DNA from 3 places in the Marinobacter sp. SS13-12 genome. Region 1 is predicted to be linked to each of the others. Evidence: predicted binding sites of a transcription regulator. Region 1 holds the regulator's gene; each other region holds the start of a gene.
What was found. Region 1 encodes LexA, which represses DNA repair genes until DNA is damaged. Its sites were predicted from a motif close to CTGTNTNNNNANACAG; they were not measured.

Region 1 (5,396 bases):
CATCCTGCTCAGGCTGACCGGGAGCGATCCCCATTATGTGACGACCCGCGCGCAACTGAAAGAGTGGGCTGCCCGTCACCTGGAAGCCCTGCCCGGTGATGCCAGGGAAATACGGGAAATCAAGGCTGTTCTGCAGCATTATCTGCCGCTTTGACCTGGCAGGTCGTCACTGGCGTCGTCAGTGTCTGTCGGTTCATCCAGCCTTATCAGCTTTCTCTCCTCCGCAGCGTCAACAAAATGCTTGAAGATACGCCGGTGGCCACCGTGATACAGCAGATATTCCGGATGCCACTGAATACCCATCAGCCACTGCCCGCGAGTGTTTTCTATCGCTTGCACGAAATGATCATTGTCCAGGGCGACCACACGAAGGTGGTGTCCGAGCCTTTTGATGGTCTGGCTGTGAATCCGGTTGGCGCCAATCACCGGCTGGCGCATGACTTCTCCGAGACGGCTGTCGCTGACCACCCGAACGGTTTGCATGGGCAGCAGCAGCGGACGGTGGCGGGTGTTTATGCGTAGTGGGGTCACGTTCTGGCAAAGTGAGCCGCCACGGAAAATATTGATGAACTGGGCGCCCCTGCAGATGCCCAGTACAGGGATATTGAGCTCCTCGGCCCGGGAGAGCAGGCGAACATCGGTTTCATCCCGGCGCGGGTCATAATTTGCCGTTACCTGTGGTGTCTGCCCGTAACGTGAGGGGTGCACGTGGGTGCCACCAGAAAGCACCAGGCCGTCAAGCAGGGATACGTCCACTTTGGATCCAGGCCGGATGAAGTGGGTGCGAGCCCCGTGCATACGCAGGGCAAAGCTGATCAGCCGGTGTGCCAGGCTACGCCGGGCGGGGCCACTGATGCCGATGGTGAGGCCGGGATGTTCCGGCTTTTCCTGGACGGTGTCAGGCATAGTTCCGGGACCGCAGCCATTGGTCAGATGTATCGAGCCAGCTATGGGTCAAATTGTGGAAGCTCAGTTTGCGGCTGTTGCGAAACTCGGTCACCAATGTGGCCAGATCGCCGGCGTTGGCCGCCAGTTGCTCCAGTATCACCCAGTCATTCCATACCGTTGAGAAATGCCAGAGCGGGTTGTCGATATCGCAATCCGGCAGCCGGTAATGCAGGGTGGGCCTGCTCTTGATGCGTTCGTCTGTTACGTACCTGGCCAGCAGCTCGCTGTTCAGGTGTGCAAACAGCGGTAGCAGGTCAAGCGCCTTGTTCCGGGTCGGATTATAGTGGAGGTAGTCCTTCATCAACTGATCCATGTCCGGATCGTAGCCTTCAGACATCAGCAAATCGATGTAGTTGCTGCTCCAGGGTTCAATGTAGCTGGTCAGTTTGCGGCTCAGATCGATCTGATGTCGTGCCTTGAGCCATTCGTAAAGCGCTGCAAACGCCTGCAGATAACGCACCAGGGTTGAAGCTTTCAGGTCCGGTAGCTCTGGATTCAGTTGCAGACCGAACGCGTAGTAGAGGGCTTCCCGGCTGCCAAGGGCGCCGGCCTTGCGGAGTTCGTCACAAAGCGTTTCGATGCGCTCCAGTTCACTGAAGGGTAACGGAGGGCTGACAATTTCCAGGGGCACGATTTTCTCGGCCGCGGCATCTATCACACTCATTGCCTGGCCCCCGAGTTCCCGGACCGATTCCGGTAACCGTTGGTCCTGCAGATCCAGGTCCTTGATGGGGTCCGAATCCAGTTCGATGGCGAAGGCGCCTACATCGGTGGTGATTTCCGACACGTAGCGGGAAACCGGCTTCGCCTCACCGCCAAGCAATCGTGTGGAAAGCGATACGAGATCCCCGTACCCGAGGCCGGATAATTCTATCTCGACACCTACTTTCCGTTCCTTTCCGTCATCGGTTCTCATGATGTCCGGCATTCGGCATCTTTTGCTCATTCATGCGTCTCCACAAAGGGTTAGCAATACCTTACCACAGTCCCTCGGGCTGAAAGTGACGGTTACCGGCCAAAAAAAGCGGGGCACCGGAAAAACTTCAGGCATGGACTTTACACTGGATAAAACACTGTATATAGTCAAATCACTGTATATAAAAACAGGGCTAACCGGGGTCACCGACACATGAAGCTGACAGCAAGGCAGACACAGGTATTGGAAATCATTCGTCGCTCCGTCGACGAGACGGGATATCCGCCGACACGCGCGGAGATCGCCGCCGAGCTCGGATTCCGTTCAGCCAATGCCGCTGAAGAGCACCTCAGGGCACTGGCCAGGAAAGGGGCCATCGAGATGGTGCCGGGGGCAAGCCGTGGTATCCGTCTTCCGGAAGTCGAAGCGGACCCCGGATTGCCCGTGATAGGCCAGGTGGCAGCCGGTAGCCCGATTCTGGCCCAGGAGCACATCGAAGATCACTGCACCCTGCAGCCCGAATTCTTCTCGCCCTCGGCGGATTACCTGCTGCGTGTGCGCGGTATGAGTATGAAGGACATTGGCATCCTGGATGGTGATCTGCTCGCCGTGCACAGGACCAGCGACGTACACAATGGCCAGATCGTTGTGGCCAGAGTCGGCGAGGAGGTGACTGTGAAGCGGTTCCGCAAGGACGGCTCGAAAGTGTATCTCATCGCAGAGAACGAAGAGTTTGCGCCCATTGAAGTGGATCTGACAGAACAGGAATTATTTATTGAAGGTTTGGGTGTCGGTGTTATCCGGCGCTCGGATCTTCACTGATACCGCGGTATCCGGACATTTCCGGCAGTGCTCTGCAAGGTATCAATTACGCAGGGCCCGGCTTAAAGGCAAATGAGGCTTATCATGGAACAACTCAGCTTTAATCAGAACCTGGCTTACGCTCACGGAGGCGGCAGATTCGTCGGCCCGGAGGCTGTCGGTTTGAGCAGCCATGATGTGAGCCGGGCGCCGGTCAGCCGCACCCGCCCGGTACAGCCAAAGGGTAACGTGACGGAAATCATTCTGCCTGAAGGGCAGGTTGAAAATTTCCAGCTGTTGCTGCCGATGCTGACACAGCTGAACCAGGAAAAACGCTGGCTGGCCTGGATCGACCCACCCCAAAGCCTGGTCAGCAAGTGGCAGACCATGCGTGGGATTGTGGCAGGCGAATTACTGGTGTTGCGGTCTACTTCGGACTACCCAGCCCGGCAACTGGCCGAGCGGGCATTGAGCGCAGGCACCTGTCATGCCGTCGTGATGTGGACACGGAAACTTGGGCGTGAAGCCCTGACTTCACTGGAGCAGGCCTCTGCCCGGGGCAACAGCCACGGCGTTGTGCTGCGCCAACGCTGAAGGTTCAGTAAATCCGGGATCAGTGAAGCGTATAGGAAGGCCGGATTTCATGAGAGTCCGGCTCTTCTTCCCAGTCGATATCGTGGGCGACATTGCCTGCTGCTTCTATGCCGGCGGCAATCATGGCCTTGGCCACGTCCATCTCCCGGTCTTCCATCATTTCCCTGGCTTCAGCCGAGAACGATATTTTCACCAATGGTGCGCTGTCGTCGTCAATCCGGCGAAGTGCATAGTCGCCATTGCTCAGTTGTACAATCTCGAAAAAAGAGGGTGACATTCAGTTAGCCTTTCAGTTCATTCCCCGGGTGGTGGCAGTTTGCAGCGGCGGACCGTGGTATTACCACTCGCTGTGCCGTTCCTCAAGGGTGTCGGTAAAGTGTTTGATCGCACTCAGGGTTTGCTCAAGCGCCTGTTTCGATCTGTCTGGGCCCGTATCCGCAGCAACAGCAATCACATTTTCGTCACTCACGGTTTTTTTGGCCGCTGGCGGGTTGCCCTGGTGCCGCTCCAGTTGCTCAAGATGGTTCCACCAACTGTGAGCTTCGTTAACGAGCTGGTTCAGTTCTGCTGTCTCCGGAATCTCATCGCCCAGCAGTTCCGTCAAAGCTTCCAGGCTTTCGGGCCGCCCCAGCTTGTCCTGATACATTCTTGCGACCATGACCAGAACCAGCTTTCTGGCCCGCAAAGCAAGTTCAACGGCTCCCTGGATCAGGGCTTCACGCGCGGGCACACTGTCGTTGCCATCCAGCTGACCCAGCAGGGTCCTGGCAAGGAAAATCTTCTGGGAAACCAGTGAATGCCACGATGACGCCATGGAGATACCTGCATACGGGGTTAAGGTCGCGCGACGAATTAACTGGCAATGATAACATTTCTGGTCAGGAATTTCTTCCTTCCTGAGAATCCACGGGCCTTTGACAAGAATCTACAAAGAATCACTTGAAACGGTCGTTTGAATTTGGCAAAAAGGCGCCCGGTTTGAGTAACTTTTGATCGTCTGGCTCGGGATTCCAGTGAACGGAAAGTCCTGGCTGTCCGGCGTCCAGATCAGTTTCAGTGGAGGTGGAAGGGAATGCGTAACCATTTGGTCGCAGGTTTTACAGTGGCAATGCTCGGATTTTCCGGTAGTAGCGTCTACGCGAAGGTCAGTGAGTCCGAGGCCGAGCGGTTGGGCAATGAACTCACCCCCGTTGGTGCAGAAAGAAAAGGCAATGGTTCTGGCAGTATTCCGGAGTGGACCGGCGGTCTGACAACACCACCGTCGGGCTGGAAGCAGGGGCAGGTGGAAATCAATCCATTTCCCCAGGATGAGCCCTTGTTCGTGATTTCCGCAGACAATGTGGATCTGTATCGCGATAAGCTCACAGATGGCCACATCCAGATGCTGAAGCAGTATGGCCCGGAGTTTGTAATGCCGGTTTACCAGACCCGCCGTACGGCGGCCTTTCCGGAGCATGTTTATGAAAAATCCCGGGAAAATGCACTGAGTGCCGAACTGCTCAGTAATGGTAACGGTGTGCGGGACACGATCATGACCAGTCCCTTCCCGATTCCGAACGATGGTCTTGAAGTAATCTGGAATCACATTCTTCGTTATCGGGGCGAGGAACTTTCATTTCGCAGTTCCTCCGCGACCCCGCAGGTGAACGGTTCGTACAACCAGGTTGTAAACCAGTACGACTATTTTTTTGCCTACAGCCGCAAAGGGGCGGATCTAGAGGACATCGACAACAAGATCTTTTACCTGAAGACCGACACCATAGCGCCCTCCAGCCTGGCAGGGACCATCACCCTGGTGCACGAGACACTGGACCAGATTCGCTCGCCGCGTCTTGCCTGGCGGTATGACTCCGGTTCCCGGCGCCTGCGCAGGTCACCAAACCTGGCCTATGAAACTGACCTGCCCAATTCCTCCTCTCTGAGGTCCGTTGATCAGAAAGACATGTACAACGGCGCTCCGAACCAGTACGACTGGGAGTTGAAAGGGAAGCGGGAAATGTTTGTCCCCTACAACGCTTACAAGCTTCATGATGAAGACGTCAGACCCGACGATGTCATTCGCCCGCAGCACATCAATCAGCAGCTGGCGCGGTATGAACTGCATCGGGTATGGGTGGTGGAAGCCAAGCTGCGCACC
Region 2 (5,396 bases), on a different contig from region 1:
TGCCCTGGGTATTTCTGTGTTGCTGGTGGAGACTGCCTGGGCATTTACCGCGCTCAAGTGGGCAGGTGCGTGTTATCTGATCTGGCTGGGACTGAGCTCATTGCGACAGGCCCTGAGGCGTGCCCCTGAAGAGCGTTCAGAGCCGGAAGCCGCCGGTGTGAGGCCGTCACGGATGAAACCGCTAACGGCCTCAGTAGCGTTCCGCGAGGGCCTGTTGTCCAATGTGCTGAACCCCAAAACCGCGCTGTTCTATATGGCGCTGTTGCCCCAGTTTATCGACCCGGCAGGAAATGCCTTCCAGCAATCGTTGTTCCTCGCGGGGGTTCACTTTGTGTTGGCGATGGTGTGGCAATGTGCGCTGGCGGTGCTGGTGGTCAAGTCGCGCCGGCTTGGGGTGGGGCAGGGCGTCAAGCGTACGCTCAACGCTCTGACCGGCGGCTTCTTTGTGGCTATCGGGGGAAAGCTGGCTACGCAGTAAGCGCCACCATTACTTTTCCAGGTACTGCAGCTTGTTCGGCTTGCCGTCCCACTCTTCTGCATCCGGCAACGGATCTTTCTTTTCGGTGATATTAGGCCATTTGCCTGCCAGATCGGCATTGAGTTCAACAAACTGGACCTGATCTGCAGGCAGCTCGTCTTCCGAGAAGATGGCCTCTGCAGGACACTCCGGCTCACACAGCGCGCAATCGATGCACTCGTCCGGGTCGATCACCAGAAAATTCGGGCCTTCGTAGAAGCAGTCAACCGGGCATACTTCCACGCAGTCCGTGTATTTGCACTTGATGCAGTTATCGGTAACGACAAACGTCATAGTCAGCTTCCTGGTCCAGTAGTCAATCTCATCGGTGTAATAATAATTGCGCGGTATTGTATTGAGCGGCCTGCCCACTCGCAAGCGCCGAGGCGCTATATCGTTATTACATGGGTCAATTCTGCCGCATTTTCCACTTATTTGTTCAGTAGTTCCTTCAATTCATACAAGCGGTTCAGTGCATCCCTCGGTGTCAGTCCGTCAACGTCCAGTTTTGCCAGGGTTTCTTCCACCTTGCTGGGTTCCAGGCTGGCGAACATATCTCCCTGCATTACCGGCTCGCTGACCCGGGCCGAACGTGTGCGCTTTTCAGGTTCGGCCGGAGCCGTTGCGGCTTGAGCAGGCAGGGGATTGGCCGGCGCCGCGCTCCCCTCAAGATGAGAGAGTTGCTCCCGCGCGTTACGGATAACCTCCTGGGGCACGCCCGCCAGTTTGGCCACCTGCAGCCCGTAACTCTGGCTGGCAGGGCCGTCGTGGACATTGTGCAGGAATACGATGGTGTCGTCGTGCTCTGTGGCCGTCAGATGAACGTTAACGGCGTGTTCCAGGTCATCGGCCAGTTGCGTGAGCTCGAAATAGTGAGTGGCAAACAGGGTGTAGCAACGAATGTATCTGGCCAGATGTTCCGCCGTCGCCCAGGCCAGTGAGAGGCCATCGAAGGTGCTGGTGCCGCGCCCGACTTCGTCCATCAGCACCAGGCTGTGTTCGGTGGCGTTATGGAGGATGTTAGCGGTTTCCGTCATCTCCACCATGAACGTGGAGCGCCCACCGGCGATGTCATCGGAAGAACCCATGCGGGTAAAAATACGGTCCAGCGGGCCGATGACCACGCGGTTAGCCGGAACGAAGCTGCCGGTGTAGGCCAACAGGGCAATCAAGGCCGCCTGGCGCATGTAGGTGGACTTACCGCCCATGTTGGGGCCGGTGATCACCAGCATGCGACGCTGCTGGTCCATCAGCAGGTCGTTGGGCACGTAGGGATCACTCAGCAGTTGTTCCACGACCGGGTGGCGGCCTTCTTCGATGTCGAAGCCAGGGGTGTTGCTGAATTCAGGTGCATTGAATCGCAGGCTGGTTGCCCGCTCGGCGAAGTTGCTGAGCACATCCAGCTCTGCCAGGGCCTGGGCTGCATCCTGCAAGGGTGCCAGTTCTGCGGCGACGGCTTCCAGGACTTCATCGTAGAGGGCCTTCTCCCGCGCCAGTGAACGGCTCTTGGCGCTGAGGGCCTTGTCTTCGAACTCTTTCAGCTCCGGGGTGATAAACCGCTCGGCGTTCTTCAGGGTCTGGCGGCGTATGTAATCCACTGGCGCCTGGCCGGACTGGGCGCGGGTGATCTCAATGTAATAACCATGCACCCGGTTATAGCCCACTTTCAGTGTGCTGATGCCGGTGCGTTCCCGTTCCCGTGTCTCTACATCCAGCAGGAACTGGCCGGCGTTCTCGCTGATGTTGCGCAACTCGTCCAGCTCTTCGTCAAAGCCTTCCCGGATAACGCCACCGTCGCGAATCACCACCGGCGGATTATCGATGATGGCCCGCTCCAGCAAGTCCGCCAGTTCCGGGTATTCGCTGATGATGGTGGCCAGCTTCACGATGTGGTGTGAGTTCACCGGTTTCAGGGCCTGCTGTAAATCCGGCAGGGCCTGGAAGGCATCCCGCAACCGCGCCAGATCCCTTGGGCGGGCTGAACGCAATGCCACCCGCGCCAGAACCCGCTCGATATCGCCGATGCTTTTGAGCAGGTCGTGGACCGGCTCGTAGTGAAACCCGTCCAGCAGCGCGGAAACTGCCTGCTGACGTTGCTCAACCACGGTAACGTCGCGCAGCGGCCGGTTGAGCCAGCGCCGCAGCTGACGGCCACCCATGGCGGTCGCCGTGCGGTCCATCACCCAGGCCAGGGTGTGCTGGGTGCCGCCCATCAGGTTGGTGTCGATCTCCAGGTTGCGGCGGCTGGTGGCGTCCAGAATCACCGCCTCTTCGCGACGTTCACGGCTGAGTTTGCGGATGTGGGGCAGGGCGGTGCGCTGGGTTTCCTTTGCGTATTGCAGCAGGCAGCCGGCAGCGCAGATCGCCAGGGTGAGATCTTCGCAGCCAAACCCGGTCAGATCACGTACCTGTAGTTGCTGGGTCAGCACCCGGCGGGCGGTGTCGGCTTCAAATAACCATGGGCCCTGGCGGCGGATACCGGTGTAGCCTTCCAGTACGTCCTGATAGGGAAAATCTTCGCTGACAAGAATTTCCGCCGGCCTCAGGCGCTGAAGCTCGCCCTGCAGACCTTCAAGGTCATCCAGCTCGGACACCGTAAACCGTCCGCTGGAAATATCCAGGGAGGCAAACCCGAACTGTTCCCGGTGGCTATAGATGGCGACCAGCAGATTATCCCGACGATCCTCCAGAAAAGCATCATCGCTGAGAGTGCCTGGTGTCACAATGCGCACAACCTGGCGGTCTACCGGCCCCTTGCTGGTAGCGGGGTCGCCAATCTGCTCACAAATGGCAATGGATTGACCAGCCCGCACCAGACGTGCAATGTAACCTTCGGCAGAATGATACGGAATGCCGGCCATGGGTATCGGGCTGCCACCGGACTGCCCGCGGGCGGTGAGCGTGATATCCATCAGCTCGGCGGCCTTGCGGGCGTCTTCGTAAAACAGCTCGTAGAAGTCCCCCATGCGGTAGAACACCAGTTCGTTCGGGTGTTCGCCCTTTATCCTGAGGTATTGCCTCATCATCGGAGTGTGCTGGGACAGATCGGTCTGGGCTGCTGACATGAACGGTTCCGGATCCATTGGCTTTATGTGAAGGCAGGGATTGTAAGAAAATAACCGCCATGATGAAACGAAGGAGGTCATTATGCCACTGACTGACCAGGCATTGGCGGACGCAGGTAATCAACTGGCCGAATTGCTGGAGCGGCGCCAGCTTACCATTGCAACCGCCGAAAGCTGCACCGGCGGCTGGGTTGCCAAGGTGTTGACTGACCGCGCAGGTTCGTCGGCCTACGTACTGGCAGGGCTGGTCACCTATAGCAATGATGCCAAAAGGGCATTGCTCGGGGTTACGGACGCCTCCCTTAACAAGCAGGGCGCCGTCAGCGAACCGGTGGTGCGAGAGATGGTGGCCGGGGCACTGTCCACAACCGGCGCCAGTGTTGCGGTTGCTATCAGCGGCGTTGCAGGTCCTGGTGGTGGTAGCGACGACAAGCCAGTGGGTACCGTGTGGTTTGCCTGGGGCCGTTCTCCGGCAGACACTGTGGCGGTAGTTGAAACCTTTCCGGGCGACCGTGATCAGGTGCGGCGCCAGGCTGTTCTGTATGCGTTACAGGGGGTTAGGAGCTTTCTGGAAAACTCCTGAAACGGAGGGGTTGGTCTTGCCCCGATGTTATGTTTTAATACTGTTCAAATATACAGGGGTTCGGTTTTTCCGGGTTCCGGAGTTAACGATTTCGGCCGCCGGGCTCCCGTCCCGATAACGGCACAGGCGACAGAGGGTTTGTAACAATGGAAGACAACCGCAACAAAGCACTGAGCGCAGCGCTTAGCCAGATTGAACGCCAGTTCGGCAAGGGTGCCGTCATGAAAATGGGCGACCAGCCCCGGGAAGCCATTCCTGCAGTGTCCACCGGCTCTCTCGGCCTGGATGTCGCTCTGGGTATTGGTGGCCTGCCTTACGGACGCATCTGTGAAATCTATGGTCCGGAAAGCTCCGGTAAAACCACGCTGACCCTTCAGGTGATTGCCGAAGCCCAGAAAGCCGGCAAAACCTGCGCCTTTATCGACGCAGAGCACGCCCTTGACCCGATCTACGCCGAAAAGCTGGGCGTGAATGTGGACGACCTGCTGGTGTCCCAGCCGGATACTGGTGAGCAGGCGCTGGAAATCGCTGACATGCTGGTGCGCTCCAATGCGGTAGACGTCATCATTGTTGACTCGGTTGCGGCCCTGACCCCGAAAGCCGAAATTGAAGGCGAGATGGGCGACAGCCACGTCGGCCTGCAGGCCCGGCTGATGTCCCAGGCCCTGCGCAAACTGACCGGTAACATCAAACACGCCAACTGCCTGCTGATCTTCATCAACCAGATCCGCATGAAGATCGGCGTTATGTTCGGTTCACCGGAAACCACCACCGGCGGTAACGCCCTGAAATTCTACTCTTCCGTTCGCCTCGATATCCGCCGCATTGGCTCGGTGAAGGACGGCGACGAAGTGGTGGGTAACGAAACCCGCGTGAAAGTGGTCAAGAACAAGGTTGCCCCGCCGTTCAGGCAGGCCGAGTTCCAGATCATGTACGGCAAGGGCATCTACCACATGGCCGAAGTGCTCGATATGGGTGTGAAGGAAGGCTTTGTCGATAAGTCCGGTGCCTGGTACGCGTACAAGGGTGACAAGATCGGCCAGGGCAAGGCCAACGCCTGCAAGTTCCTGGAAGAGAACCTGGATATCGCTAACGAAATCGAAGCCGCTGTACGTGACAAGCTGATGCCCAAGCCGGCAAAAAAAGAGGCGGCTGAAGAGGCAACGGCAGACGCTAACGGAGAGCTTCTCTAAGCACTATCAGATTGGATTCCGCACTATCGGGGAGGTGA
Region 3 (5,396 bases), 890 kb from region 1:
TTCGTCGGCATTGGCCTCGGCATCACGGACCATCTTCTCGATTTCGTCTTCGTTCAGACCGGAAGACGCCTTGATCACGATGGACTGTTCCTTGCCGGTCGCCTTGTCTTTCGCCGACACGTTCAGGATACCGTTGGCATCAATGTCGAAGGTGACTTCGATCTGCGGCGCGCCACGGGGTGCCGGCGGGATGTCGGCCAGGTCGAAGCGACCCAGTGACTTGTTCTGTGCCGCCTGCTTGCGCTCGCCCTGAACCACGTGGATGGTTACCGCAGTCTGGTTATCATCCGCAGTGGAGAAGGTCTGCGACTTCTTGGTCGGAATCGTGGTGTTCTTGTCGATCAACGGCGTCGCCACACCACCCATGGTTTCGATACCCAGGGTCAGCGGGGTTACGTCGAGAAGCAGAACGTCCTTCACGTCACCGGAGAGCACGGCCGCCTGGATGGCAGCACCCATGGCTACGGCTTCGTCCGGGTTTACGTCTTTGCGCGCTTCCTTACCGAAGAAGTTCTTCACCTTCTCCTGAACCATCGGCATGCGGGTCTGACCGCCGACCAGGATCACTTCGTCGATTTCACCGATCTTGGCCCCGGAATCTTCCAGTGCGGTACGGCAAGGCGCAAGGCTGCGCTCAACCAGTTCTTCAACCAGTGACTCCAGCTTGGCGCGGGTCACTTTCACATTCATGTGCTTGGGACCGCTGGCATCTGCCGTAACGTATGGCAGGTTAACGTCGGTCTGCTGGCTGCTGGACAGCTCGATCTTGGCTTTCTCGGCAGCTTCTTTCAGACGCTGCATAGCCAGTGAGTCACCGCGCAGATCAATGCCGCTGTCTTTCTTGAACTGATCGGCAAGATATTCAATCAGCTTCATGTCGAAGTCTTCACCACCGAGGAAGGTGTCGCCGTTGGTGGCCAGCACTTCAAACTGGTGCTCACCGTCTACATCGGCAATCTCGATGATGGAGATATCGAAGGTACCACCACCCAGGTCATAAACGGCCACGGTGCGATCGCCGCTCTTCTTGTCCAGGCCATAGGCCAGGGCAGCTGCAGTCGGCTCGTTGATGATGCGCTTCACATCCAGGCCGGCAATCTTGCCGGCGTCTTTGGTGGCCTGACGCTGGCTGTCGTTAAAGTAGGCCGGCACGGTGATAACCGCTTCGGTGACTTTCTCACCCAGGTAGTCCTCGGCGGTCTTCTTCATCTTCTTGATGATTTCCGCCGACACCTGCGGGGGCGCCATCTTTTCACCCTTCACTTCTACCCACGCATCGCCGTTATCAGCCTTGGCGATCTTGTAGGGCACCATCTTGATGTCTTTCTGGACCACGTCGTCTTCAAAACGACGACCAATCAGACGCTTGATGGCGTACAGGGTGTTGTTCGGGTTGGTGACTGCCTGACGCTTGGCAGACTGGCCTACCAGCGTTTCACCGTCTTCGGTGTACGCGACAATAGACGGGGTGGTGCGATCACCCTCGGCGTTTTCGATAACCTTGACCTTGTCGCCATCCATGATGGCAACACAGGAGTTTGTGGTTCCCAGGTCGATACCAATGATCTTACTCATGCAATTACTCCAATTCGGTTGTTCAATTCAGTTCCGGCTACCTTCAAACCATTACTGGCAAGGCTGTTCCGGGTGGCCCGGCGCTCTGCCTGTTTACAGGCTATATTGGCGCTTTAATCTGCTTTTCAAGCCTGTTCGTCGATTTTTGGTGAACTCTCTGCCTTGGCTACCATCACCATTGCCGGGCGAACCAGCCGATCGTTCAGCATGTAGCCCTTCTGGACGACCGACACCACACTGTTGGGCTCGGCATCCGGTGCCGGCACCATCGACAGGGCTTCATGTTTCTGCGGGTCGAACGGCTCGCCAACCGGGTCAAGTTGCTCGACGTTGAATTTTTTCAGGCTGTTCATGAAAAGATTCAGGGTCATCTCAACCCCTTCGCGGATAGAAGCCACCTGTTCGCCGGCCTCTTGATGCCCTTCTGTGCTTTCCACGGCCTTTTCCAGGCTGTCAGCCACTGGCAGAAGCTCTTTGACAAATTTCTCCAACGCGAACTTATGAGCCTTTTCCACATCAATTTCGGCGCGCCGGCGGACGTTCTGCATCTCTGCCTGGGAGCGCAGCATCTGCTCCTGGAACTCCTGGGCCTGTGCCTTCAGTGCATCAACTTCGCTTTCGGGAGAGGTCTCCTCGGCTTCTTCAGCGGCACCTTTGTCCTGTTTACCCTGGCTATCCTGGTCGGCCGCCTCGGCGGCATACCTAAGCTCTTCCTCAGCCCGATCGTTATGCTTGTCGTCAGCGCTCATGGCAACTCCTGCTTGGTCGTCGACGGCCGTCACAACGGCCGATTAACTATTGCTCCCGGCCAGACATAGCCAGGAAAAACGTGTTTGCGAACGGATATGGGGCCCGTAACGAATGTTTCAACCTTTAAAGTCATCATTCACTCACAAATTCTTCCGGTGATGTTTGCAAACAGCAAAAACCCTGTATATATTCACAGTCACTGTATGTATTCACAGTATTCAGGAATCGAGCGGAGGATATCTGCATGCTCACACAGCTCACCGTCTCCAATTACGCCATTGCCGAGCGGGTTGAACTTCAGTTTGGAAAGGGCATGACGGCTCTGACCGGGGAAACCGGTGCCGGCAAATCCATCGTACTGGACGCCCTTGGCCTCGCCATGGGTGGCCGTGCTGATGCCGGCGCCGTGCGACACGGTGCCAAGCGTGCAGATATCACCGCAACCTTCGATGTATCCGCGATCGCAGAAGCCAGGCAATGGCTGGAAGAGCACGAACTGGATGACGACAATGAGTGCATCCTGCGCCGGGTAATCAGCAAGGACGGCCGCTCCCGCGCCTACATCAACGGCCAGCCCTGCCCGCTCGCACACCTGAAGGACCTGGGCAGCGCCCTGATGGACATCCACAGCCAGCATCAGCACCAGTCGCTGCTTCGCAAGGAAACCCACCGTAAACTGCTGGACGAATTTGCCGGTGTGGAAATGGTGGCAGAGCAGACCAAAGACGCCTGGAAAATCTGGCACAAGACTCACCAGCGGCTGACCGAACGCCGGCAGAATGCTGATGAAGCCGAGGCCCGCCTGCAACTGCTTCGGTACCAGGTGGAGGAACTTGACCGGCTCGCCCTGGAGGAGGGTGAACAGGAGCAACTGGAGCAGGAACAGGAGCAGCTCAGCCACGCAGACGCCGTTCTGCATGGCAGCCACCAGGCCACTTTGCTGTGCACGGAAGACGACAACAGCGCCGCAAATCTGGTGCGGCAGGCGCTGCAGCAACTGGAACAACTGCCCGTGGAGGTACCGGCACTGGCGGAAACCATCCAGATGCTGAACGAGGCGCAAATCCAGATTACCGAGGCCGGGGATAACCTGCGGCATTTCGTGGAAGACTATGACGCCGACCCCGCCAGGCTTGCCGAAGTGGAAGAGCGCCTGAGCGCCATCTATCAGATGGCCCGCAAACACCGCATCACACCGGAAACCCTGCCTGAATTCCACCGGAGCCTGAGCGCCGAACTGGCCTCGCTGGACGATGGCGAAGGCAGCGTAGAAAAACTGGAAGCAGAACTGGAAGCACAACTTGGTCAGTTCAACGAACTCGCCACACAGCTGTCAGAGGCACGGCAACAGGCCGCGGCCAACCTGGATCAGCGTATCGCTGAAGAGCTGGCGCAGCTGAGCATGCCAGCCGTCCAGTTTGTAACCCACCTGAGCCGCAACAAGGGTGACGAACCAGCCCCCCATGGCCTGGAAGATATTGAATTCCTGGTCAGCGCCAACCCCGGGCAACCTGCACGGCCGCTGGCCAAGGTAGCCTCCGGCGGCGAACTGTCACGTATCAGCCTGGCCATTCAGGTAGTGGTTGCTCAAACCTCCACGACACCCACACTGGTGTTTGACGAAGTAGACGTAGGAATTGGCGGCGGAACCGCCGAAGTGGTTGGTCGCCTGCTGCGAAGCTTGGGCGATAACGGGCAGGTTCTGTGCGTAACGCATCTGGCCCAGGTGGCCGCCCAGTGCCACCAACACCTGTTCGTCAGTAAGTTCACGGAAGCTGACGCCACCTACTCAAAAATCGAGTCACTGGACGATGATGGCAGGGTAAGCGAGGTAGCCCGGATGCTGGGCGGTGTTGATATGACCGAACACACCATTGCCCATGCCCATGAAATGTTCACCAAGGGCCAGGCCACGCATCACTGAAGACTTACAGCAAGCGGACGTATTCCCCTCTCGATCCTGAGAGTTTTTGGGGCGGGCCTGAAACCCGCCCCTTTTTTCTTTTCTATCCCGGCATTCAGGACTTGATGGGTTTGACGTACAGAATCAGGCTGTGATCGACGATCTCATAGCCACGCTCTTTGGCGATTTTCTGCTGGCGCTCTTCAATGACTTCATCAACGAATTCAATGACTTCCCCGGTCTGCGTGCAGACCATATGGTCATGATGGTCATCACCAGCCATCTCGAACACCGCATGCCCACCCTCAAAGTTGTGGCGCAGAACCAGGCCTGCAGCCTCAAACTGGGTCAGCACCCGGTACACAGTCGCCAGGCCCACGTCATCACCCTGTTCCAGAAGCTTTTTGTAAACGTCCTCGGCACTGAGGTGATGTTCCTCGGAGTTTTCCAGGATATTGAAGATTTTCACTCGCGGCAGAGTGACTTTAAGACCGACTTTCCGCAATTCGGTGTTTTCGGATGACATGTTACGATTCACTCTTTGGTGTGCCTCACGGCTTCCGGTATGATGGAGCCGCATGTTAACGGTCAGACCGTGTCACACCTGCCCCTGGCAGGCGATTTCAAGATAGAGGATTTCCCCCGGCGATGCAAAAGATCACAGCTCTCATTCTCACTCTCATCATGACTGGCTGTGCTTTCCCAGGTGTGTACAAAATCAACGTACAACAGGGAAACATACTCACTGACGAAGAGCTGACCTCACTGACCGAAGGCATGTCCCGCAGCCAGGTTCACTCCCTGCTGGGAACCCCGCTGATGACCAATCCGGCTGACCCTTCCCGTGAATATTACGTTTACACCTTCCAGCGCAGCGGTGGCGACATCAAGGAACAGCGGGTTATTGTCTACTATGAGAACGAGCAGTATTCCTACTACGAGGCACAATTGCTGGAAGAAACTCCGGCGTACTGAGCCAACATCAGGCCTTCTTCTTTGCCCGGTTGAGCCGGGCCTGCTTGGGATCAATTTTCAGCGGCCGGTAGATTTCGACCCGGTCGCCGTCCCGCAGCTCATGGGCAGACGGATCCTTGATGACCTTGCCAAAGATACCCATGTCGTCGTTTTCCGGATCAATTTCCGGAAAAACAGCAGCAATACCGGAACG

Region 2: a site for LexA is predicted at 4,206-4,221, ahead of recA (recombinase RecA). Genes of this name have one in related genera too.
Region 3: a site for LexA is predicted at 2,506-2,521, ahead of recN (DNA repair protein RecN). Genes of this name have one in related genera too.

The regions. Positions count from the first base shown of each region.
Region 1 covers NZ_JASSUA010000001.1:2,191,267-2,196,662, forward strand. Annotated here, with positions in the region: gene QPL94_RS10050 (hypothetical protein) at 1-154, shown strand, start outside; gene QPL94_RS10055 (gamma-glutamyl-gamma-aminobutyrate hydrolase family protein) at 139-906, opposite strand; gene QPL94_RS10060 (amidoligase family protein) at 899-1,894, opposite strand; gene lexA (transcriptional repressor LexA) at 2,078-2,686, shown strand; gene QPL94_RS10070 (cell division inhibitor SulA) at 2,771-3,259, shown strand; gene QPL94_RS10075 (hypothetical protein) at 3,279-3,536, opposite strand; gene QPL94_RS10080 (DUF6586 family protein) at 3,597-4,073, opposite strand; gene QPL94_RS10085 (DUF1329 domain-containing protein) at 4,332-5,396, shown strand, end outside.
Region 2 covers NZ_JASSUA010000002.1:436,604-441,999, forward strand. Annotated here, with positions in the region: gene QPL94_RS15040 (LysE family translocator) at 1-478, shown strand, start outside; gene fdxA (ferredoxin FdxA) at 488-811, opposite strand; gene mutS (DNA mismatch repair protein MutS) at 949-3,582, opposite strand; gene QPL94_RS15055 (CinA family protein) at 3,665-4,165, shown strand; gene recA (recombinase RecA) at 4,312-5,358, shown strand.
Region 3 covers NZ_JASSUA010000001.1:1,298,740-1,304,135, reverse strand. Annotated here, with positions in the region: gene dnaK (molecular chaperone DnaK) at 1-1,575, opposite strand, end outside; gene grpE (nucleotide exchange factor GrpE) at 1,701-2,324, opposite strand; gene recN (DNA repair protein RecN) at 2,570-4,249, shown strand; gene fur (ferric iron uptake transcriptional regulator) at 4,344-4,754, opposite strand; gene QPL94_RS05965 (outer membrane protein assembly factor BamE) at 4,877-5,203, shown strand; gene QPL94_RS05960 (RnfH family protein) at 5,211-5,396, opposite strand, start outside.